DNA from 3 places in the Streptomyces sp. NBC_01635 genome. Region 3 is predicted to be linked to each of the others. Evidence: riboswitches for the same ligand, from Rfam matches in the RefSeq annotation. Region 3 holds a riboswitch; each other region holds the start of a gene.
The links. A riboswitch is a leader RNA that binds a small molecule or an ion and turns the genes downstream of it on or off. The one in region 3 is predicted to bind glycine.
Positions count from the first base shown of each region.

Region 1 (7,270 bases), 4.7 Mb from region 3:
GAGCAAGAGGTTGCGGGGGGTCGCCGCACCGAATGGGTGGTGCGTGGTGGAAACTGTCTGGTGGATACGGACGTTGTGAGGATGTCCGGGTCGGCCAGTGTGTTCAGTCAGGGTTCGTCCTGCCCCACGGGCGGGTCTGTTGAGGTCAAGGGGAATCGCCCGTGAAGTTGTTTGGGAAGTTGTTCGGCAAGAGCGCGCGAGAAGGCCGCGACAATGCGACCGCTCGTCATCGCGCACAGCCCGACGCGGAGGCACCGCGTCCGCTGTACCGGGATCAGGTCGGCGGTCCGGGTGAGAACGTTGCAGGAGGCCAGGGCGCGCCGTCGGTTGACCCTGCGCAGTCGAGCGGCATAGGTTTCGGGCAACCGTCAACCTCAGGTACGGGTGGAGGGTTCTCCGCCCCGTACGCGTCCCAGGCCCCCGGTGGGCAGGAGGATCCGTCCATGTCGGCCTTGGTGTGCACGAGGTGCGGTAACCGCAACGCGGAGAACAGCCGTTTCTGTTCGAACTGTGGAGCCCCGCTCAGGCCCGGAGCCGTCCCGGAGCGTCCCTCCGAGACGACGTCCACCATCTCCATCTCCGGTCTCGAGGCGTACGACGCCGAGGTCACCGGCCAGACGCAGGTGCCGACGCTGTCCCCGGAGGCGCAGGCGGCCGTCGACGCGCTGCCGATGGGGTCCGCGCTCCTGGTCGTGCGCCGCGGGCCGAACTCGGGCAGCCGCTTTCTGCTGGACGGCGATCTGACCACGGCCGGACGCCACCCGCAGAGCGACATCTTCCTGGACGACGTGACGGTCTCCCGTCGGCACGTGGAGTTCCGCCGCAGCCAGGACGGTTCGTTCACCGTGGCCGACGTGGGCAGCCTGAACGGCACGTACGTCAACCGCGAGCGGATCGACCAGGTCGGTCTGTCGAACGGTGACGAGGTGCAGATCGGCAAGTACCGGCTGGTCTTCTACGCGAGCCAGCGGGGTTACTGACCCTCCCCGGACTCCGTCCGGGACACCCTGACCCCAGGGAAGGTCCATGCTTCATACACCGAGCGGCGGTGCCGGGCACGGTACCGCCGCCGCGGAAACTGGACTGATGAGTATCGGCACGGTGCTGAACGTGCTGCGCGAGGAATTCCCCGAAGTCACCATCTCCAAGATCCGCTTCCTGGAGTCGGAGGGGCTCATCGAGCCGCAGCGGACCCCCTCGGGGTACCGCAAGTTCAGCGCCGGGGACGTGGAGCGTCTCGGCCATGTCCTGAGGATGCAGCGGGACCACTATCTGCCGCTCAAGGTGATCCGCGAGCACCTGGACGCCATGGAGCGCGGCGAGGCCCTCCCGCTTCCGGCACTGGCCCGGCCGCGGGACGGGGAAACCGGCCCTGAGCCGTCCGCCGACCCGCGCGCGACAGCGGCCCGGATCGGGAGGGCCCAGTTGCTGGCGGCGGCCGGCGTCGACCAGCAGCAGCTCGCGGAGTGGGAGTCGTACGGGCTGCTCGCGCCGGTCGAGGACGAGGTGTACGACGCCGAGGCGGTCACCGTCGCCGGCCTCCTCACCGAGCTGGGGCGGTTCGGGATCGAGCCGCGGCACCTGAGGGCGATGAAGGCCGCCGCCGACCGGGAGGCCGGACTGGTCGACCAGGTCGTCGCCCCGCTCAAACGGCACCGCAACCCGCAGACCAGGGCGCACGCGGAGGCGCGTACGAAGGAGCTCGCCGGTCTCACGGTGAAGTTGCACGCCGCGCTGGTGAGCGCGGCGCTCGGGGTGCGGCTGCCCTGAGGCGAGAAGGGTCCGGATCGGCCGCCCGATCCGGGCCCGACTACCCAAACGTCCCGGGCACGGCCTAGGGTTACTGTGTGAACGAGCTCGATGTCGTAGGTGTCCGGGTCGAAATGCCCTCGAACCAACCGATCGTGCTGCTGCGTGAAGTGGGAGGCGACCGGTACCTCCCCATCTGGATCGGCCCGGGGGAGGCCACGGCCATCGCCTTCGCCCAGCAGGGTATGGCTCCCGCGCGCCCGCTGACCCACGACCTCTTCAAGGACGTTCTGGAAGCCGTCGGCCAGGAGCTCACGGAAGTGCGCATCACAGACCTGCGCGAGGGTGTCTTCTACGCGGAGCTGGTCTTCGCCAGCGGGGTCGAGGTGAGTGCCCGGCCGTCCGACGCCATAGCGCTGGCGCTGCGTACGGGTACGCCGATCTATGGCAGCGACACGGTGCTCGACGACGCGGGGATCGCCATCCCGGACGAGCAGGAGGACGAGGTGGAGAAGTTCCGCGAGTTCCTCGACCAGATCTCGCCGGAGGATTTCGGCTCCAGCAGCCAGTGAGGGGCGGCGGCCGTCCCGCCGGATGCCGCTCGGAACCGCGGTGCGTGAGAGCCTCGCGCGGCCCGCGCGGAGGGCATTCGGCTAGCCTTTCCCCGCGGTGGGGCACGGGAAACCACTCTTAGGGTGATTATCACTCGGCGTGCCGAGTGTGGCGATCGTTGACGCACCCTTGGTGACTGCCTACCGTCGGGGAGGCAGGTCAAGGACGGAGGTCGGCGTGAGAAGCACCGGCGACGGTACGGCTGGGGGTGCCCCCGGACATGGTCTCGGGGTGAGCGGTCCGTACCCTCCCCCAGGCTCTCAGCTCCGCGCGAGCGGGGCGTATGCCCATCACGGCAGCGCGGCCGATCCTGCTCCGCAGCGACCGGCGGCCGTGCCGAGCAGCGGAGGGGCGGCGACGTCCATGGCGTCCGAGGAGATCGGCTACCGGGGCCCGACGGCCTGCGCGGCCGCCGGCATCACCTACCGGCAACTGGACTACTGGGCTCGCACGGGGCTGGTCGAGCCGAGTGTGAGGCCCGCCCATGGCTCGGGGACACAGCGGCTGTACAGCTTCCGGGACGTCGTCGTCCTGAAGATCGTCAAGCGGTTCCTGGACACCGGTGTCTCACTGCAGAACATCCGTACCACCGTCCAGCACCTGCGGGAGGGGGGCTTCCGCGACCTGGAGCGCATGACGCTGATGAGCGACGGCGCCACGGTCTACGAGTGCGGCACGCCGGACGAGGTCCATGCCCTGCTCCAGGGCGGCCAGGGGATCTTCGGGATCGCCGTGGGCGTGGTGTGGCGGGACGTCGAGAGCGCGCTGTCGCAGTTGCACGGGGAGCGCGTCGACACCGGGGAGACGCTGATCGGCCCCAACCCGGCGGACGAGCTGGCGAGGCGGCGCAACCGCGCCGTCTGAGCAGTCTGCACGGCCGGGCGGTCCGCACTGTCCGGGGCGGCGGCACGCCCGGCGGGGCATTGTCAGTGGCGTAGGGCAGCATCGGGGATGTGAGATCCGCGCCCACAGTCCTGCATCTCGACATGGACGCCTTCTTCGCCTCGGTGGAGCAGGCGTCCAAGCCGAGCCTGCGCGGGAAGGCCGTGATCGTGGGCGGGCTCGGGCCGCGCGGTGTGGTCGCCACCGCCTCGTACGAGGCCCGGGTCTTCGGTGTCCGTTCAGCGCTGCCCATGGCGCAGGCGCGGCGGCTCGCGCCGAACGCGGCGTATCTCGTCCCCCGCTTCGCTTTCTACCGGTCGATCAGCGGCCAGGTGATGGAGCTGCTGCGGGCGCTGTCGCCCCTGGTGGAACCGTTGAGCCTGGACGAGGCGTTCGTGGATCTGGAGGCCGGAGGGGCGGCCTGGGACGAGCGGTCCGCCCGGCTGGCCGGCGCGAAGCTGCGCGCGGACATACGGGCGGTCACGGGACTCACCGGATCGGTGGGGCTGGCGGCCTCCAAGATGCTGGCGAAGATCGCCTCGGAGCAGGCCAAGCCGGACGGGCTGGTGCTGATCGAGCCGGGGACCGAGCGGGCCCTGCTGGCGCCTCTGCCGGTCCGGACACTGCCGGGTGTCGGACCGGCCACCGGCGACCACCTGCGGCGGGTCGGCATCCACACGGTCGGGGACCTCGCCGAGGCGGGAGAGGACGAGCTGGTACGCCTGCTCGGCAAGGCACACGGACATGCCCTGCACGCCATGTCCCTGGCGAAGGACGATCGGTCCGTGGTGGCCGAGCGGGAGACGAAGTCGGTGTCGGTCGAGGACACCTACGACGTGGACATCCACGACCGGGTGCGGGTCGGGGTGGAGGTGCAGCGCCTCGCGGACCGCTGTGTGCGCCGGCTGAGGACAGCGGGGTTGTCGGGACGGACCATCGTGCTGAAGGTGCGGCGGTACGACTTCTCGACGCTCACCCGCTCCGAGACCCTGCGGGGGCCCACGGACGATCCGGCGGTGGTGCGTGAGGCGGCGGCGCGGCTGCTGGACTCGGTCGACACGACGGGCGGCGTGCGGCTGCTGGGCGTGGGGGTCAGCGGGCTCGCCGACTACACGCAGGAGGACCTGTTCGCGCAGGCGGCGGGGGAGCCGGACAAGGAGCCGCCGGGCGAGGAAGCGGAGGCGGCGGTGCCCGTGGAAGAACGGCAACAGGCGGGCGCCGAGCGGCGCTGGCCGGCCGGGCACGACGTAAGGCACAGCGAGTACGGCCATGGGTGGGTCCAGGGCAGCGGCCTCGGGCGGGTCACGGTGCGGTTCGAGACGCCCGGGTCGGCGCCGGGGCGGGTGAGGACCTTCCGGACCGACGACCGGGACCTGCACCCCGCGGATCCGCTGCCGTTGGTGGAGCGAAGCCCCGGGGACAGCGAGGACGGCGGGGGAGACCCGAGCGGCGAGAACGGTCAGGGCGGTGACGGCCGGGGCGGTGAGGGCGCCCACGGCGGGGCCGACGGCGACGCCCGGAGTACCCGGGACGGCCGGGCCGCCCGGGGCAGCCAGGGTTCAAGGGCCGGTACGGGGGCGGTGGCTCGGGTGCGCCGCGGGTGATCTCGTCAGGCGGAGTCGTCCCTGCCGGCGAGCCTGCCGAAGTCGTGGTCCGGGAGCGGGGCCGGGGGGGCCGTGTCCAGGCCGTAGTGGTGGTAGAGCTGGAGTTCCTGCTCCGGGGAGAGATGGCGGCCCACACCGAAGTCGGGGGCGTCCTTGATCAGAGCGCGTTCGAAGGGGATGTGGAGGCCGCCGTCGATCAGCTCGCTCGGCTCCAGGGGGACGAAGGCGTCCCTGCTGAACAAGCCGGTGCGTATCGCCGCCCACTCCGGCACGCCGGTGGCGTCGTCGAGGTAGACCTCGTCGATCGTGCCGATCCGGTTGCCGTTGCGGTCGAACGCCTTGCGGCCGATCAGGTTGCGCGGATCGATGTCGGTCTGCACGGGCCCTCCACGGGTCGCAAGGATTCGTCAGCACTACAAAACGGCACAATCGGCGGGGCGGCCACTCGAAAGTCCGGGTCTTGCCCTCGCTGGTACCCTGGCAGCGGCTGCTGACCCCGTGCGGGAGAGCCCTCTTTGCACCATAGGAGGGCGCCGAAGGAGCAAATCCTCCCCGGAATCTCTCAGGCCCACGTACCGCATGGACGAGGTCACTCTGGAAAGCAGAGCGGGTGTCGACGGCTCCCGCTCTCACCGACGGTGAAAGCCGGCCGCCCCAGGCGGCCGGTGAAGCTCTCAGGTTGAGATGACAGAGGGGGAGGCCGTCCGGGCACCCGCCATGGTGCCCCTCGAAGGTCGTCGGACCAGGAGGCCTCCGCACATGACCGCCCATCGCATTCCCCTCTCCGAGCTCGAACAGGGAACGCCCTTCGAGCAGCGTCACATCGGCCCCGACCACGAGGCCCGCGCCAAGATGCTCGCGCAGGTCGGCTACGGCTCGCTCGACGAGCTGACGGCCGCCGCGGTCCCGGATGTGATCAAGAACGCCGACGCGCTGGATCTGCCGGGCGCCCGGACCGAGCCCGAGGTGCTGGCCGAGCTGCAGTCGCTGGCCGACCGCAACGAGGTGCTCGGCTCCATGATCGGGCTGGGGTACTACGGGACCTTCACACCGCCCGTCATCCTGCGGAACGTCATGGAGAATCCCGCCTGGTACACGGCCTACACGCCGTACCAGCCCGAGATCTCGCAGGGACGGCTCGAGGCGCTGCTGAACTTCCAGACCACGGTCGCCGAGCTCACCGGCCTCCCGACCTCCGGTGCCTCCCTGCTCGACGAGGGCACCGCGGCCGCCGAGGCGATGGCGCTGTCTCGCCGCATGGGCAAGAACAAGAAGGGCCTGTTCCTGGTCGACGCGGACGCGCTGCCCCAGACCGTCGCCGTCCTCCGGACCCGAGCCGAGCCGGCCGGCGTCGAGGTCGTCGTCGCCGACCTGAGCGAGGGCATCCCCGCCGAGGTCGCCGAGCGTGAGATCAACGGCGTGCTGATCCAGTACCCGGGCGCCTCCGGTGCCGTACGCGACATCAAGCCGGTGATCGACCGGGCGCACGAGCTGGGCGCGCTCGTCACCGTCGCCGCCGATCTGCTCGCCCTCACGCTGCTGACGTCCCCCGGCGAACTCGGCGCGGACATCGCGGTCGGCACGACGCAGCGCTTCGGCGTACCGATGGGATTCGGCGGACCGCACGCCGGATACATGGCCGTGCAGGAGAAGATGGCGCGCAGCCTGCCCGGCCGGCTCGTCGGCGTCTCCGTCGACGCGGACGGGAACAGGGCCTACCGGCTCGCGCTCCAGACCCGCGAGCAGCACATCCGCCGCGAGAAGGCCACCAGCAACATCTGTACCGCCCAGGTGCTGCTCGCGGTCATGGCCGGCATGTACGCCGTCTACCACGGCCCCGAGGGGCTGAGGACGATCGCGTGGCGCACCCACCGCTACGCGACGGTCCTCGCCGAAGGGCTCCGGGCCGGCGGCGTGGAGATCGTCCACGGTTCCTACTTCGACACGCTGACCGTCCGGGTCCCGGGGCGGGCCGCCGAGGTCGTGGCCGCCGCCCGGGACAACGGCGTCAACCTGCACCTCGTCGACGCCGACCTCGTCTCGATCGCCTGCGACGAGACCACCACGCGCGACCGGCTCGCCGCCGTGTGGAGCGCCTTCGGTGTCGAGGGAGACGTCGAATCCCTGGACGCGGCCGCGCGGAACACCCTCCCGGACGCCCTGCTGCGCGCCGACGAGTACCTGACGCACCCCGTCTTCCACCAGCACCGCTCCGAGACCGCGATGCTGCGCTACCTGCGCAGGCTCGCCGACCGCGACTACGCGCTGGACCGCGGCATGATCCCGCTGGGCTCCTGCACCATGAAGCTCAACGCGACCGCGGAGATGGAGCCCATCACCTGGCCCGAGTTCGGGCAGCTGCACCCCTTCGCGCCGGCCGGACAGGCCCAGGGCTACCTCACGCTCATCCACGAGCTGGAGGA
Region 1 is NZ_CP109277.1:1,613,582-1,620,851, reverse strand. It holds gene OHB56_RS07880 (FHA domain-containing protein) at 162-980, shown strand; gene OHB56_RS07875 (MerR family transcriptional regulator) at 1,027-1,770, shown strand; gene OHB56_RS07870 (bifunctional nuclease family protein) at 1,848-2,321, shown strand; gene OHB56_RS07865 (MerR family transcriptional regulator) at 2,539-3,225, shown strand; gene OHB56_RS07860 (DNA polymerase IV) at 3,315-4,847, shown strand; gene OHB56_RS07855 (PRC-barrel domain-containing protein) at 4,853-5,227, opposite strand; glycine riboswitch at 5,339-5,435, shown strand; gene gcvP (aminomethyl-transferring glycine dehydrogenase) at 5,607-7,270, shown strand, end outside.
Region 1: another riboswitch for glycine. It lies ahead of gcvP (aminomethyl-transferring glycine dehydrogenase); the one in region 3 lies ahead of gcvT (glycine cleavage system aminomethyltransferase GcvT).

Region 2 (7,270 bases), 1.0 Mb from region 3:
CCTCCAGCCGTTACTCGACGGAGCCGACCGGGGATGCCTCCTGCCGGACCTGATCGGGGCGGCGACGGCGACGGTGAACCGCCCATGCGATGCCGAGGATGACGAACCACACCGGGGTCACCAGCAGCGCCTGCAGGGTGTCCTCCTTCTGGGTCAGTGCCCAGATGAGGAACGCGAAGAAGGCGAGGACGACGTAGCACATGACGATGCCGCCGGGCATCTTGAACGTCGACGCCTCGTGCAGGTGAGGACGGCGCTTGCGGTACACGAGGTAGCAGATCAGGATGATCGACCAGACGAATATGAACAGCAGCGCCGAGATGGTGGTCACCAGCGTGAAGGCCTCGATGATCGAGTCGCCCATGGTGACCATGACGACACCGGGAAGCAGGAAGAGGCCGGACAGGAGCAGGGCGTTGACCGGCACCTTCCTGGAGGTGAGCCGGCCGAACCGCGCCGGCGCGTCACCCTCTTGGGCCAGGCCGTAGACCATCCGTGAGGTGGAGTAGATGCCCGAGTTCGCGGACGAGGCGGCAGAGGTCAGCACCACGAAGTTGATCAGGGATGCGGCGATGCCGAGGCCGGCCAGCGTGAACATCACGACGAAGGGGCTGCGGTCCGCGCTGATCTGACGCCAGGGCGTGACGGAGATGATCGCGATCAGGGCCACCACGTAGAACAGCATCACGCGTACCGGGATCGAGTTGATCGCCTTGGGCAGGTTCCGTTCCGGGTCCTTGGTTTCCGCCGCGGTGGTGCCGACCAGTTCGATGCCGACGAAGGCGAAGGTGGCGATCTGGAATCCCGCGACGAACCCCATGGGGCCGGTGGGGAAGAAGCCGCCGTCGTTCCAGAGGTTGGAGAAGCTCGCGGTGGCGCCCCCGGGCGCCTGGAAGCCGCCCAGCACCATGCCGAACCCGACGACGATCAGCGTCACAATGGCGACGATCTTGATCAGTGAGAACCAGAACTCGGTCTCACCGAACGCCTTCACCGTGGGCAGGTTCAGGACGATCAGCAGGACGACCGCCGCGAGCGCCGGGATCCACAGCGCGAGCCCTCCCCACCAGTACGACACATACCCGGAGATCGCGATGACGTCGGCGACACCGGTGACGATCCAGCAGAACCAGTAGGTCCATCCCGTGAAGAAGCCGGCCCACGGTCCGAGAAGGTCCGAGGCGAAGTCGGCGAAGGACTTGTAGCGCAGGTCGGAGAGCAGCAGCTCTCCCATCGCCCGCATCACGAAGAACAGCATCGCGCCGATGATCATGTAAACGAAGATCACCGAGGGGCCGGCCAGTGAGATCGTCTTGCCCGACCCCATGAACAGACCGGTTCCGATGGCCCCGCCGATCGCGATCAGCTGGATGTGCCGGTTGGACAACTGCCGGGAAAGGTGCTGCTCGCCCGCGGGGGAGGGCGTCTGTCCGGGCTCCGTCTCGGGTACGGGAGCGATGGTCGGGCCGAGTTTATTGCTTTCGTGCATGAGCGAACCTCGTGGATCTTTGGTGCGTGCGGGCCGTGACAGGCGTGTCTCGGCAGGCGTGTCTCGGGAAGCAGCCGCACACGCAGGGGGGAACGAGCGGGCACGCGGAGCCGGCGCCAGTGGTGGCGGCCGGCCGGGATGGTGCCGGGTACTCCGAACATGCCTGCAAGGGGCCGTTGGCCGACGAGGGCGGGGATGAGAAAGCCGGAGCTCAGCCGGGGTACCGGCGGGCGGTCGGCGGCCGGAGGCGAGGTAACAGGAGAGTCATCGGGGGGGTCCTCGAAGGTCGAGCACGGGCAGGAGCCCGCGCTGCCGAGTGGAGCCTCCCCCTCTGTCATGGAGCCTGAGAGCTTCGCCGCGGAAGTCCGCGGCTTGCACCGTGGGCGAGGCGCGGGAGCGCCTGCTTTTCAGAGGTGCCTGCCCGAGCGGTAGGGGTGCCTGAGAGTTTCCGGGGAGGTGTTGCTCCTTCGGCGCCCGGGTCTGGCTGACCCGGTGCTCTCCCGCAGCGGGATGAGCGGCGATGTGAGGCTAGGCCCGCACCGGCAGTCGGTCAAGACCTGCGCGAACGTTGATCGTTTACTGCCGGGTAGGACCGCGTTCACCTTCCCGGGGGCGCGGGCCGCCCGAGGAACCGGGTCGGCTTTGCGCGTCGGGCGCAGGGCCGTCCCTTTACGGTCGCGGACGCAGGCGCCCTGCCCGCCCGCGAACCGAGGCAGGCTTCGGCCCCTCCCCTCGGCCCCTCGCCGTCGGCATCCACACCGTCACCCTCCCTCGCCGATACGGCGCGTTCCGGAACCGGTGCGACGCGGTCCGCCCGGCTTTCAGAGCCGCCCCGAGCGTCCGGCGCCACGGACGTACCGGACTTCCCGTCTCGGGCGCAGGTGCACGAGACGGCCCACCTCGCTTCGGAGCGGTCCGTGTCGTCTCCCTCGCACCCATCGTGTGAGGGCTACCGCGTTCGTGGGCGCACCGACACCGCCCGCACGAGGAGGCGCCTACACGACATCACCCCTGGGCTGCCATGTCGATCAGGCCCATAAAACCGATGGGCGAAGTGGCTTGCGCCCCCACCTTTCCGCCGTGTTCCTTCCCGCTGCGCGATCGAGGCATAACGAATCGGAGGCACCCCCTTCCCTTTCCTTCTTCCCACCCGCGAAGCTCTTTGCCCGAGTCGCGGATCAACCGTCAGACGACGCTGTTCGTACGCATGGTGAACAGCCGTCCGAAGAGGAAGCGAGACGAACCATGGTCGGGGACGTCCACACCGAGCGGGACGCCGAGGTGCTTGAGGGTGACACCTGGCTGGCGCGGGTTGCGTTGCGGTTCACCGCCTTCACCGAGCGGTGGCTTCCGGACGCCTTCGGGTTCGTCCTCGTCGGCACGTTCCTGATCTTCGCTCTGGGGCTCGCGACGGGGGAGAGCCCCACCACCCTCGTGGACGCGTGGGGTCAGGGCTTCTGGTCGCTGATCCAGTTCACCCTGCAGATGGCGATGATCATCATCGGCGGGTACGCGGTCGCGGTGTCCGCTCCGGTTGCCCGGCTGATCGCCCGCATGGCGCAGATCCCCGAGTCGCCGCGCGCGGCGATCGCGTTCACCGCCGCGGTGGCGATGCTCAGCTCCTATCTCAACTGGGCGTTCAGCCTGATCTTCACCGCCATCCTGGCGAAGGAGATCGCCCGTGTCGTCCGCGGCGTCGACTACCGGGCGCTCGGCGCCATGGCGTTCCTCGGACTCGGCACGGTGTGGGCCCAGGGGCTGTCGGGTTCCGCGGCACTGCAGGTGGCCGGCCCGGCCTCCAGCCCGGAAGCCGTGCAGGAGGTCATCGCCGAAGGGCGGAACGGCGAGGGGATCATCCCGCTCACCGAAACGATCTTCACCTGGCAGAGCGTGCTGGCGACCTTCGTCGTCTTCGTGGTGGCGGTCGTCATGGCCTGGTTCCTCGCCCCCTCGCCCGCCCGCGCCAAGACCGCCCAGGAGATGGGGATCGAGCTGCGTCCGCTTCTGGCGGAGAAGGACGGGAAGGAGGACGCGGCCTCCGGCTCCACCGGGTCGCGTCCCGGCGACTGGCTGGAGCGCAGCCCGCTGCTCACCGTCCTGGTCGGGATCCTGGGTCTGTGGTACCTGGTGCGCCACTTCACGAGCGTCGAGGGGAACCCGGTCGCGGCGATCGACCTCGACACGGTCAACCTCGTCCTGATCCTGCTGGCGCTCTGCCTCCACTGGCGCCCGATCCGCATGGTCGAGGCGGTTCGGCGGGGGACCCCCGCGGCGTCCGGGGTGCTGCTGCAGTTCCCCTTCTACGGCGGCATCTTCGGCATGATCGCGTTCACCGGCCTGTCCAAACAGATCGCCGGCTGGATGGTGAGCGTCTCCAACGAGCTGCTCTTCCCACCTCTCATCGCGGTCTACTCGGCGGTCCTGGGCGTCTTCGTCCCCAGCGGCGGCAGCAAGTGGGTCATCGAGGCTCCCTATGTGATGGAGGCGGCGAACCAACTGCACGTCAACCAGGGATGGATGGTGGTCGTCTACGACCTCGGCGAGGCGTCGGCGAACCTGCTGCAGCCGTTCTGGATGCTTCCGACGCTGGCGGTGCTGGGCCTCAAGGCCCGGGACATCATGGGATATACGTTCGCGATGTTCCTCGCCTGCTTCCCCGTGGTCCTGATCGTGGTCACCGTCCTCGCCCAGACCCTGCCCTTCCCGTGACCACGCCGTACCCGCATGTCATGTGTCAGAGGAACCCGGTGCGGGGAGCCGTGACCTCGATGGTGTCCTTCACCAGGGCGAGCGCGGCGCCCAGGGGACTCGAGCGTCCCCCGCTCACGAGCACGTCGCCGGCGTCGGGGCAGCCGAACACCACGGCCTTCTCCGGCCCGACGAGCGCGTGCAGGGGGTCACCGGGTTCCGTCTCCTCCAGCCGGACGCGGACGAGGCGGGGCTCGTCCACGGACGCGCTCGCCACGGCCCGCAGGCGGCGCGCCCGGGAGACCGCGTCCAGCGCCGCCCGGGAAGTCCCCTCCTCCACCGGCTCCGCCCGCACCCGTACGGACGCCGGGTCCCATCCCCAGGCCAGCGCTGCCAGCAGCCGCACCTTCGTGGCGGCATCCGCGCCGGACAGGTCGGACGAAGGATCCGCCTCCGCGGTCCCACGACGCTGAGCCTCCCGGATCGCTTCCCCCAGCGAGTCGCCCTCGGCGAGGCGATCGAGGACGAACGTGGCGGTGCCGTTCGGGCAGGCCCGGATCGTCGTGCAGCCCAACCCGCGCAACGAGGTCCCGGCCAGGTCCCCCGCCGGCAGAGCGGCACCCGTCGCCCCGGAGATCCTGATCATGCTGCCGGCCGCGCGGGCCGCTTCGTCGAGGTCCCGCCAGTGGCTGAGCAGGTGGCTCTTGGTGGCCGTGACCACATGAACCCCTCTGCGCAGGGCAACGAGAGCCTCCTCCGCGGCGTGCAGCCGGAGTTCGGGCGAGGACGGGACCGCTTGGACGAACACGCGGGCAGCGGTCCGGTCGAGCGTCTCCTCCAGCGGGACCGGCGGAGTCCACGCCGAGCGGGGCGGCACGGGCTCGCCCTCGCGGAGCCGGCACTGCGCGGAACTCGCCCGTACGGCACCCACGCTCACCCGTACACCGTGCCGGCGAGCAAGCTCGTCCCCCTGCCGCGCCAGGTACTCGACGAAGGCCCGACCGACCGGACCGTATCCGGAGAGCACCACATCGGCCCGGCTCACTTCACGCATGCTTCCCTGCTCCTCTTCGACACTCCGCACGGGAGACCAAGCCTCGCAGAACCACGGGCCGAGGTGGGCCGGAGCGAGAACGGCGACACCACCAGGGGTGGATGACCGCGTGCGTCGGAATTCTGCCCCTCAGCGCCGCCGGAGCGCGCCGTCGCGGCGCAACCTGCTGATGCCCGGGCGGAGTTCCGAGGGAGTGCCGGGCGGGGGGTCTTGGGGGGCGTCAACGGTGTCAGTGGTCCACAGGGCGAGTTCGCGGTCTCGTGGGCCGTACGCGGTGTGCGGCGCGCCGTTGCCGAACCTCCGCACCAGGTGCCTGGCGTCCCAGCGTTCCCACCCCGGCTCCCCGTCGGAGACGAACCGCACCCATGCGCCGCGCATCACGTCGGCTTCTTCCCGCCGGGGTGCCCCGGACCTACAGTAGGAAGCGCTTTCTATACGGTGGCCCTCGGCTGGGCCGGAGAGGTGGGGTCCCGATGGTCCGTACGGGAAGTGCGGGACGGACGAGCGTGGCGGCCGGGCCGACGCTGGCGGTCGTGGCCCGCGAGGCGGGGGTGTCGGTGCCGACCGCGTCCAAGGTGGTCAACGGGCGCGAGGACGTGGCCCCGGACACCCGCCGCCGCGTCACGGAGGCCCTGGACCGGCTCGGCTATGTGCGGCGGCCCCGGTTCGACGGGGCGAGGGCGCCTCGCAGGGTGGACCTCGTGGTGGACTCGCTGGAGAGTTCGGGGTCCGGCGCGGTCCTCCACGGCGCGGAGGAGGCGGCACACGACGCGGGGCTGGAGATCGTGGTGTCGGCGGCGCTGACCCGCGGCCGGTCCGGGCGTCCCGAGCGGGGCTGGCTGGACAAGCTGGTGACCCGCGGGTCGTCGGGGGTCCTGTTCAATCTGGCCGAGCTGGGCGGGCACCAGTACGCCTGGCTGGAGCAGCACCGCATTCCGTTCGTGATGATCGACCCGGTACTCGAGCCCCCGCCGGGCGTCGTGTCGGTGGGCGCGGCGAACTGGCAGGGCGGGGTGACGGCGACCGAGCACCTGCTGTCCCTCGGCCACGAGCGGATCGCCGTCGTCGCGGGCCACCGGCACACCACGTCCAGCGGTGCGCGCGTGGCCGGTTACCGCTCGGCCCTCGCCTCGGCGGGCGTCCGGCAGCGCGCCGAGTACGTCCGTCACGCCGGTTTCGACGAGGCCGCAGCCCTGCGCCGCATGCGCGAACTCCTCGATCTGCCCGAGCCTCCCACGGCCGTCTTCGTCTGCTCCGACCGGATGGCGCTCGGGGTGTACGAGGCCCTGACCGAGCGGGGCCTGCGCGTGCCGGACGACATGAGCGTGATCGGCTTCGACGACCTCCCCGAGGCCCGCTGGCTCGCCCCACCGCTGACGACGGTCCGCCAGCCCCTGTCCGAGATGGCGGCGACGGCCCTGCTCCTCCTGCTCCGCATCATGGACGGCCACCACCCGGAGAGCACCCGCACCGAGCTGTCCACCCGCCTGGTCGAACGCGCGAGCACGGCACCGCCACGCGGCTGACCCGTGCGCGGCCGTGTCCGATTCCTTCAAGACCCAGGAGACGGGGCGCGCCTACGGTGGTCCCATGAGTGCACGATTCGATGCCATCGGGTTGGTCGTCTCCGACATGGGCGCCTCGGTCGCCTTCTATCGGCGGCTCGGGTTCGCGTTTCCCGCGGGGGCCGAGGAGCAGGGGCACGCCGAGGCGGAACTGCCGGGCGGGCTGCGGTTGCTGATGGACACCGAGGAGGTCGTCCGGTCGTTCCACACCGCGTGGGAGCCGCCTTCGGGCGGAGGGCGGGCCTCGCTCGCCCTGCGGTGCGACAGTCCCGCCGAAGTGGACTCCCTCCACGAGGAGTTGGTGGCGAGCGGCTGCCGGAGCGAGCTCGAGCCGTGGGATGCGGTGTGGGGGCAGCGGTACGCCACCGTCCTCGACCCGGACGGCAACGGGGTCGATCTGTTCGCGCCGCTGGACGGATGATCCCGGCCTGGGCGCCGGCGGCGGCCACGGCGCGCGGCTCCCACCCGGGCGGT
Region 2 is NZ_CP109277.1:7,330,167-7,337,436, reverse strand. It holds gene cycA (D-serine/D-alanine/glycine transporter) at 11-1,489, opposite strand; glycine riboswitch at 1,814-1,905, opposite strand; glycine riboswitch at 1,906-2,002, opposite strand; gene OHB56_RS34120 (TIGR00366 family protein) at 2,735-4,198, shown strand; gene OHB56_RS34115 (homoserine dehydrogenase) at 4,224-5,231, opposite strand; gene OHB56_RS34110 (hypothetical protein) at 5,361-5,609, opposite strand; gene OHB56_RS34105 (LacI family DNA-binding transcriptional regulator) at 5,705-6,757, shown strand; gene OHB56_RS34100 (VOC family protein) at 6,822-7,217, shown strand.
Region 2: another riboswitch for glycine. It lies ahead of cycA (D-serine/D-alanine/glycine transporter); the one in region 3 lies ahead of gcvT (glycine cleavage system aminomethyltransferase GcvT).

Region 3 (7,270 bases):
GTCGAGCAGCCTCAGGCGGCCCGATTCCTTGATCTTCTCCACGCGTTCGTCGGCCGTCTCCACGTCCACCGTGCGGGGCGAGGCGCCCTCCAGGCCGAGCAGCACCGCCTTGGGCGTGCCGTGCCCGTGGCCGGTGGCGCCGAGCGAGCCGTACAGCTCCGCGCGGACCGAGGCGACCGGGTCCAGCAGCTCCTCGTGGTGCAGCCGCCGGGCGAACATGCGGGCGGCCCGCATCGGGCCGACCGTGTGCGAGCTGGACGGCCCGATGCCGATCGAGAACAGGTCGAAGACCGAGAGGGCCACGGAAGGACTCCTAGGGGTTCGGCGGACGCCGCTGTCCGCCGGGGGCGCGGTGATACGGATGCGGGGAACGGAACGGTGTTCACAGGGGGTGCACGACGCGGGGCATCGCGCCCACTGTCCCAGTGTGCGCGATGCCCCGGACGGTCGTACGCATCAAAGCGTACGAAACTACTTCAGACCGGGGTACAGCGGATGCTTCTCCGCGAGAGCCGTCACCCGTGCCCGGAGCGCCTCGGCGTCGGCGGCCCCGAAGGGTGAGGGCGCCTTCAGCGCCTCGGCGATCACGTCCGCCACCTCGGTGAAGTCCTCGGTGTCGAAACCGCGGGTGGCCAGGGCGGGCGTCCCGATCCGCAGACCCGAGGTGACCATCGGGGGGCGCGGGTCGTTCGGGATCGCGTTGCGGTTGACGGTGATGCCGACCTCGTGGAGACGGTCCTCGGCCTGCTGCCCGTCCAGCTCGGAGTCGCGCAGGTCGACCAGGACCAGGTGCACGTCCGTGCCGCCGGAGAGCACGTCCACGCCCACCGCCTTGACGTCGTCCTTCATCAGGCGCTCGGCCAGGATGCGGGAACCTTCCAGGGTGCGGCGCTGGCGGTCCTTGAACTCCTCGGACGCGGCGACCTTGAAGGCCACCGCCTTGGCCGCGACCACATGCTCCAGCGGGCCGCCCTGCTGGCCGGGGAAGACCGCGGAGTTGATCTTCTTGGCCAGCTCGGCCGTGGAGAGGATCACCCCACCGCGCGGACCGCCGAGGGTCTTGTGCGTGGTCGTGGTGACGACGTGGGCGTGCGGGACCGGGTTCGGGTGCAGGCCCGCCGCGACCAGACCGGCGAAGTGCGCCATGTCGACCATCAGGTACGCGCCGACCTCGTCCGCGATCCGGCGGAACTCGGCGAAGTCCAGCTGCCGCGGGTACGCCGACCAGCCGGCGACGATCAGCTTCGGCCTGCTCTCCTTGGCCAGCCGCTCGACCTCGGCCATGTCGACCCGGCCGTCGTCGCCGACGTGGTAGGCGACCACGTCGTAGAGCTTGCCCGAGAAGTTGATCTTCATGCCGTGGGTCAGGTGCCCGCCGTGCGCGAGGTTCAGGCCCATGATCGTGTCACCGGGCTTGAGCAGCGCGAACATCGCGGCGGCGTTGGCCTGCGCGCCCGAGTGCGGCTGCACGTTGGCGTGCTCGGCGCCGAACAGCTCCTTGACCCGGTCGATGGCGATCTGCTCGATCACGTCGACGTGCTCGCAGCCGCCGTAGTAGCGGCGGCCGGGGTAGCCCTCGGCGTACTTGTTGGTGAGGACCGTGCCCTGGGCCTCCATGACCGCGACCGGGGCGAAGTTCTCCGAGGCGATCATCTCGAGGGTGGACTGCTGGCGGTGCAGCTCGGCGTCGACCGCCGCGGCGACGTCCGGGTCGAGTTCGTGCAGCGGGGTGTTCAGAAGCGACATGGGACTACGTCCTCCTCAGCCCTGGATGAAGGCGTCGTACTCGGCGGCGGAGAGCAGGTCGGCCGGCTCGTCGGTGACCCGCACCTTGAACAGCCAGCCGCCCTCGAAGGGGGCCGAGTTCACCAGCGACGGGTCGTTGACCACGTCCTCGTTGACCTCGGTGACCTCGCCGGTGACCGGGCAGTACAGGTCGCTGACCGACTTGGTCGACTCCAGTTCGCCGCAGGTCTCGCCCGCGGTCACGGTGTCACCGAGCTCGGGGAGCTGGACGAACACGACGTCGCCGAGCGCGTTGGCCGCGTGCTCGGTGATGCCGATGGTCGACGCACCGTCCTCGGCGGCCGACAGCCACTCGTGCTCCTTGCTGTAACGCAGCTGCTGGGGGTTGCTCATGGCCTGGACTCTCCTGTACGCGGTGGAATTGCTGATGATTCGGAAACTACGGGAAGTACGGGACGTACGCGTGAGCGGGCACGGCCTGCCCTGCTCGCCCGTGTGAGGTGTGAGGCCCCAAAGACCCTTGCGCCGACGCGCGAGGGCCCGGAAAGCCGTCCCGAAGTGGTCCTGCGGCGGTGCTACTTCTGCCGCTTGTAGAACGGCAGCGCCACGACCTCGTACGGCTCGTGGCTGCCGCGGATGTCCACACCGACACCCGCCGTGCCCGGCACCGCGTGCGCCACGTCGACGTACGCCATCGCGATCGGCCGGCCCAGCGTCGGGGAGGGCGCGCCGGAGGTGACCTCGCCGATCACCTCGCCGCCGGCGACCACCGCGTACCCGGCGCGCGGGACCCGGCGTCCCTCGGCGACCAGGCCGACCAGGGTGCGGGGCGGGGTCCGCTCGGCGCGGGCGGCGGCCTCGGTCAGGGCGGCGCGGCCCACGAAGTCGCCCTCCTTCTCGAACTTCACCACCCGGCCGAACCCGGCGTCGAACGGGGTCAGGGAGGCGCTCAGCTCATGGCCGTACAGCGGCATGCCGGCCTCCAGGCGCAGCGTGTCCCGGCAGGACAGCCCGCACGGGATCAGGCCGACGCCCTCGCCCGCCCCGGTCAGCGCCTGCCACAGCTCCACCGCGTGCTCCGGTTTCACGAACAGCTCGAAGCCGTCCTCGCCGGTGTAGCCGGTACGGGCGATGAGGGCGGGGACGCCCGCGACCGTGCCGGGCTGCCCGGCGTAGTACTTCATGCCCTCGAGGTCGGTGTCGGTGAGGGACTGCAGGATGCCGGGGGACTCGGGGCCCTGCACCGCGAGCAGCGCGTACGCGTCGCGGTCGTCACGGACCTCGGTGTCGAAGCCGGCCGACCGCTCCACGAGCGCGTCCAGCACCACCTGGGCGTTGGAGGCGTTCGCGACGACCAGGTAGCGGGGGGACCCGGCCTCGGTGTCGTCGAGCCGGTAGACGATCAGGTCGTCCAGGATGCCGCCGTCCTCGCGGCAGATCATGGTGTAGCGGGCGCGGCCGGGCTTGACGGTCCCGATGTTGCCGACCAGCGCGTGATCGAGGAACCGGGACGCCTGCGGGCCGGTGACGGTGATCTCGCCCATGTGGGAGAGGTCGAAGAGACCGGCCCCCGTCCGCACGGCGTTGTGCTCGTCGCGTTCGGAGCCGTAGCGCAGGGGCATGTCCCAGCCGGCGAAATCGGTCATCGTGGCACCGAGCGAACGATGCAGGGCGTCGAGCGCGGTCCGGCGGAGTTCGGTACTGCTCATCGGTCGGTCTCCCAAGGCAGGACAGGCGAGGTCTTTCCTCCCCATCTGTCATCGGAACCTGAGAGGTTCGCCATGACCGCCCGCGCAGGGGACGACCACGGCTTGCACCTTGGGTGGAGCCACCGGCGACTCGCGCGGGGCCCGCTTTTCAGATGTGCCTCGCCCACGCGGTAACGGTGCCTGAGAGATTCAAGGGAGGGACTTGCTCCTTCGGCGCCCCGGCGGCAACGGTGCCGGGGACTCTCCCGCGCGGATTCAAACGGCCGGTATGCAGTTGGCGCGCTCATCATTGCACGCATCGCGGGGCTGCGGCAGGGGGACCCTTCTGGGAGGAGCGCAGGGTATTCGGGTGTTCACGCACGGCTGTGACAGGCCTGTGTCGGGAAAGGGACGGAAACCGGAGGCCCCGGCGTTACCGTCTCTTTACACTCGGCGGGGAGGGATTCCGGTACCTGGGCACAGGTCCGGACAGCCCCCAGGGGAGGACACACACGGTGAACAAGGCCACGGCGTACGCCACCACCACGGGCGTCACGCTGCCCGAGCGGCAGGCCCCTTCGGCCCGGGAGGTGTGCGGCACCCTGCCCGCGCCCGTCGTCCGCGACCTGCGCGAGCGCGCCGGCCGCAGCCCGCACACCCTGCTCTTCGGCCCCCGAGACCTCGTCGTGGTCACCGGACTGCCCGGCAGCGGCAAGTCCACCCTCATGCGGCGCGCGGCGCGCGGCACCCCCGTCGACTCGCAGGACACCCGCGACCGCTGGGACCGCAGCATGCCGCGTCTCCTGCCGTACGCGGTGTACCGGCCCCTGGTCCGCCTCGCCCACTACGCCGGACTGCGGCGCGCCCTGCGCACCGGCGAGGGAGTCGTCGTCCACGACTGCGGCACACAGGCCTGGGTGCGCCGCTGGCTGGCCCGGGAGGCCCGCCGCCGGGGCGCGGACCTGCATCTGCTGCTGCTCGACGTCCCCCCGGAGCAGGCCCTGGACGGCCAGCGCGAGCGCGGCCGCGGGGTCTCCCGGTACGCCTTCCGGCGCCACCGCGCCGCCATCGACCGATTGCTGACGTCCGTGGTGCGCGGCGACCTGCCCGCGGGCTGCGGTTCGGCCGTCCTGGCCGACCGCGACGCGGCGAACGCACTGCACCGCATCGACTTCACGGACTGACGGCCGCCCGGACGGGCCCACCGCCGGACGCGGCAGCGGTTAGCCTTTCAGCCACAGCAGTGGTTCCAGGCAGGCGGTAGGCAGATGGACTTCCCGGCGGGCTTCCCGGCACAGACTCACCCCCATCCGCACGGCGGATGGCCCGGCAACGAGCTGGAGGAGGTGCTCTCCGCATCCCTGGGCGTCCCCTCGGGCGACGGCCGGATCATCGAGGTACTGGGCCGGAGCCACGTGTGGATACCTCTGCCCAACGGCGGCGGACCGGACAGCGGCCCGCTGGACCTGCCCACGATGGAGATCGAGGGCCAGGCGTACGTCCCGGTCTTCAGCTCCGAGGAACAGTTCCGTCAGGTCGTCGGCTCCCACATGTCGTTCACCGTCGCGCCCGCGGTGGAGTTCGCGCGTGGTCTGCCGCCGCAGGCCGGGATCGCCGTGAACCCCGGGGGAGTGGTCGGCGTCCCGTTGCCGCCGCCCGCCGTCGCCGCCCTGTGCCGTGCCGGACGCGGACCGCTGGACGGCCCCGCGAGCGGAGGCCGGGTCAAGTTGTTCGAACCCGACTGGCAGGACGACCCGGTGGACTTCCTCGCCGCCGCCTCCGCGGAGTTCGAGGCCCTCGGTATCGTCTCCACCGCCCGCCGCTGCCTCGCCGAGATCGAGACGGCCGAACCGGTGCTGTTCGTCGGCGTCGAACTGTCCCCCGCCGAACTGACCCGTACGGAGGGCGACCTGAGGGCCGCGCCGATGGACGCGGTGGGCCGCGCGCTGGGCCGCGAACCGGTGAGGTGGCCCGTCAACCTGGTCCTCCTGGACGTGGCCCAGGATCCGGTCGGCCAGTGGATGTGCGACCGCGTCCGCCCCTTCTACCAGTGGACGCGCTGAGGGGGCCGCGGCGCCGCCGGAGGACGGCCGCGCACCGGCAGAGCCCCCCGGGGCCGAGAGGCGCTTAAGCTAGGTTCATTGGCTCGAGCGAGGGTGTTGTACGGGTGGTACGGAGGGGCGATACAAAGTGAGCGCAGGCACCGCGGCGGCCGGGCAGGTCGAGCACATGCTGCGCCAGGTGACACCGGGGCGTTACGACGCCTACGAGGCGTTGCTGCGCGCGCTCGCGACCCCCTCCTCAGGCCATGTCTGGATGCTGTTGTGGCAGGGCCAGGCGGGCTCCCCGGACGCCCAGTACGGGAACATGGAGGTCGACGGCTTCGGCTACGCGCCCTGCGTGACCTCAGCCCAGGAACTCTCCGCCAGTGGCTGGAACCGGTCCTACGAGGTCGTCGACGGCCTGGAGGCCGCCCGCGCCCTCTACCCCGACCGCTACGGACTCTGGCTCAATCCGCACGCCCCCGGCGGCGGCCTCGGCATCCCCTGGCTCGATCTGCGCAGACTCGCCACCGGTCTCGACCGCCAGCCCGCCGGCCCCCTGCGGCTGTCCGAACCCGCCATCGAGATCCCGCAGTTCTACGCCCTGCTCGCGCAGAACGCGCACCGCACCCCCGCCGTCCGCTCGCTGCGCCGTACCTGGGTGCAGCCGTCGCTGGGCGCCCCGTACCTCGCCATCGGCCTGGACGTGTACGACACCTCGCCGCCGACTGTGGACGCGGTGCGCGCGATGATGCAGCAGTCCCTCGGCGCGATCCCGGACGGGCTCCCGGTGTCGACCGTCGCGATGTCCGACGAGCATGACCCGGTCGCGATGTGGCTGCGCGCCCATGCCCGCCCGTTCTACGACCGCGAGGCCCACGGCGCCGCCGCGCCGCCCGCCGCGGGCTCCGGCTATCCGCCCGCGCACCAGCGCTGACCGGGCCGTATACGCGAGAAGCGGGTACGGCCGGGCACCGGCCGCACCCGCCCGCGCTGACTCAGCGTGACGGTGTCCACAGAGTGGACAGGAGCGCCGGCGGAGGGGAACCGCGCTGCCGCCGGGCGCCGGTTTCGTGACAGGTTTTCAGCCATGCGCGCTCAGCGATCATCGGTTGACCGCCTGTCACCTGCGATTTCACCCCTTCTTCACGCCGCCCGAAGCTTCCCGGAGGGGGGTGGAGGGGGAGTCGAATGTATCGGGACGGTTAATTCCTGGCAGAGGGACGCCTGAAGAGTCCCTTATGTCAACTGTTCAGATCTCAGGTGGGTATCACCGCTATCCGGACTGTTCTCGACTCGCTGTGAACATCTGTAGTGTTCGGCCGGTCAAGATGCATCCACATAGCGGACCCGGAGTGGCCCCAATATGCGCATATCCAAGTCCCGAGCCGCTCGGGCGATCACGGCCGCGGTGGCGGTCGCTCTGATCGCCACGGGCTGCTCCAGCGAACGGGACAGTGACAACAAGAGCGACGGCAAGAAGGACACCTTCGTCTTCGCCGGTGCCGGTGACCCGGGCTCCCTGGACCCTGCCCTCGCGAGCGACGGTGAAACCTTCCGCGTGACGCGACAGGCGTTCGAGGCTCTTCTCGAGCACGAGTCCGGCGGCAGCGAGCTCGTCGGCGGCCTCGCCGAGAAGTGGTCGAGCAACGACAAGGGCACCGTCTGGACCTTCGACCTCCGCAAGGACGTGAAGTTCCACGACGGCGAGGCGTTCAACGCCGCGGCCGTCTGCGCCAACTACGACCACTGGTTCAACTGGACGGGCACCTACCAGTCCAGCGCGGTCTCCTA
Region 3 is NZ_CP109277.1:6,317,467-6,324,736, forward strand. It holds gene OHB56_RS29445 (L-serine ammonia-lyase) at 1-303, opposite strand, end outside; gene glyA (serine hydroxymethyltransferase) at 472-1,746, opposite strand; gene gcvH (glycine cleavage system protein GcvH) at 1,762-2,139, opposite strand; gene gcvT (glycine cleavage system aminomethyltransferase GcvT) at 2,322-3,455, opposite strand; glycine riboswitch at 3,614-3,713, opposite strand; gene OHB56_RS29465 (AAA family ATPase) at 3,950-4,618, shown strand; gene OHB56_RS29470 (enhanced serine sensitivity protein SseB) at 4,703-5,497, shown strand; gene OHB56_RS29475 (enhanced serine sensitivity protein SseB C-terminal domain-containing protein) at 5,664-6,413, shown strand; gene OHB56_RS29480 (ABC transporter substrate-binding protein) at 6,843-7,270, shown strand, end outside.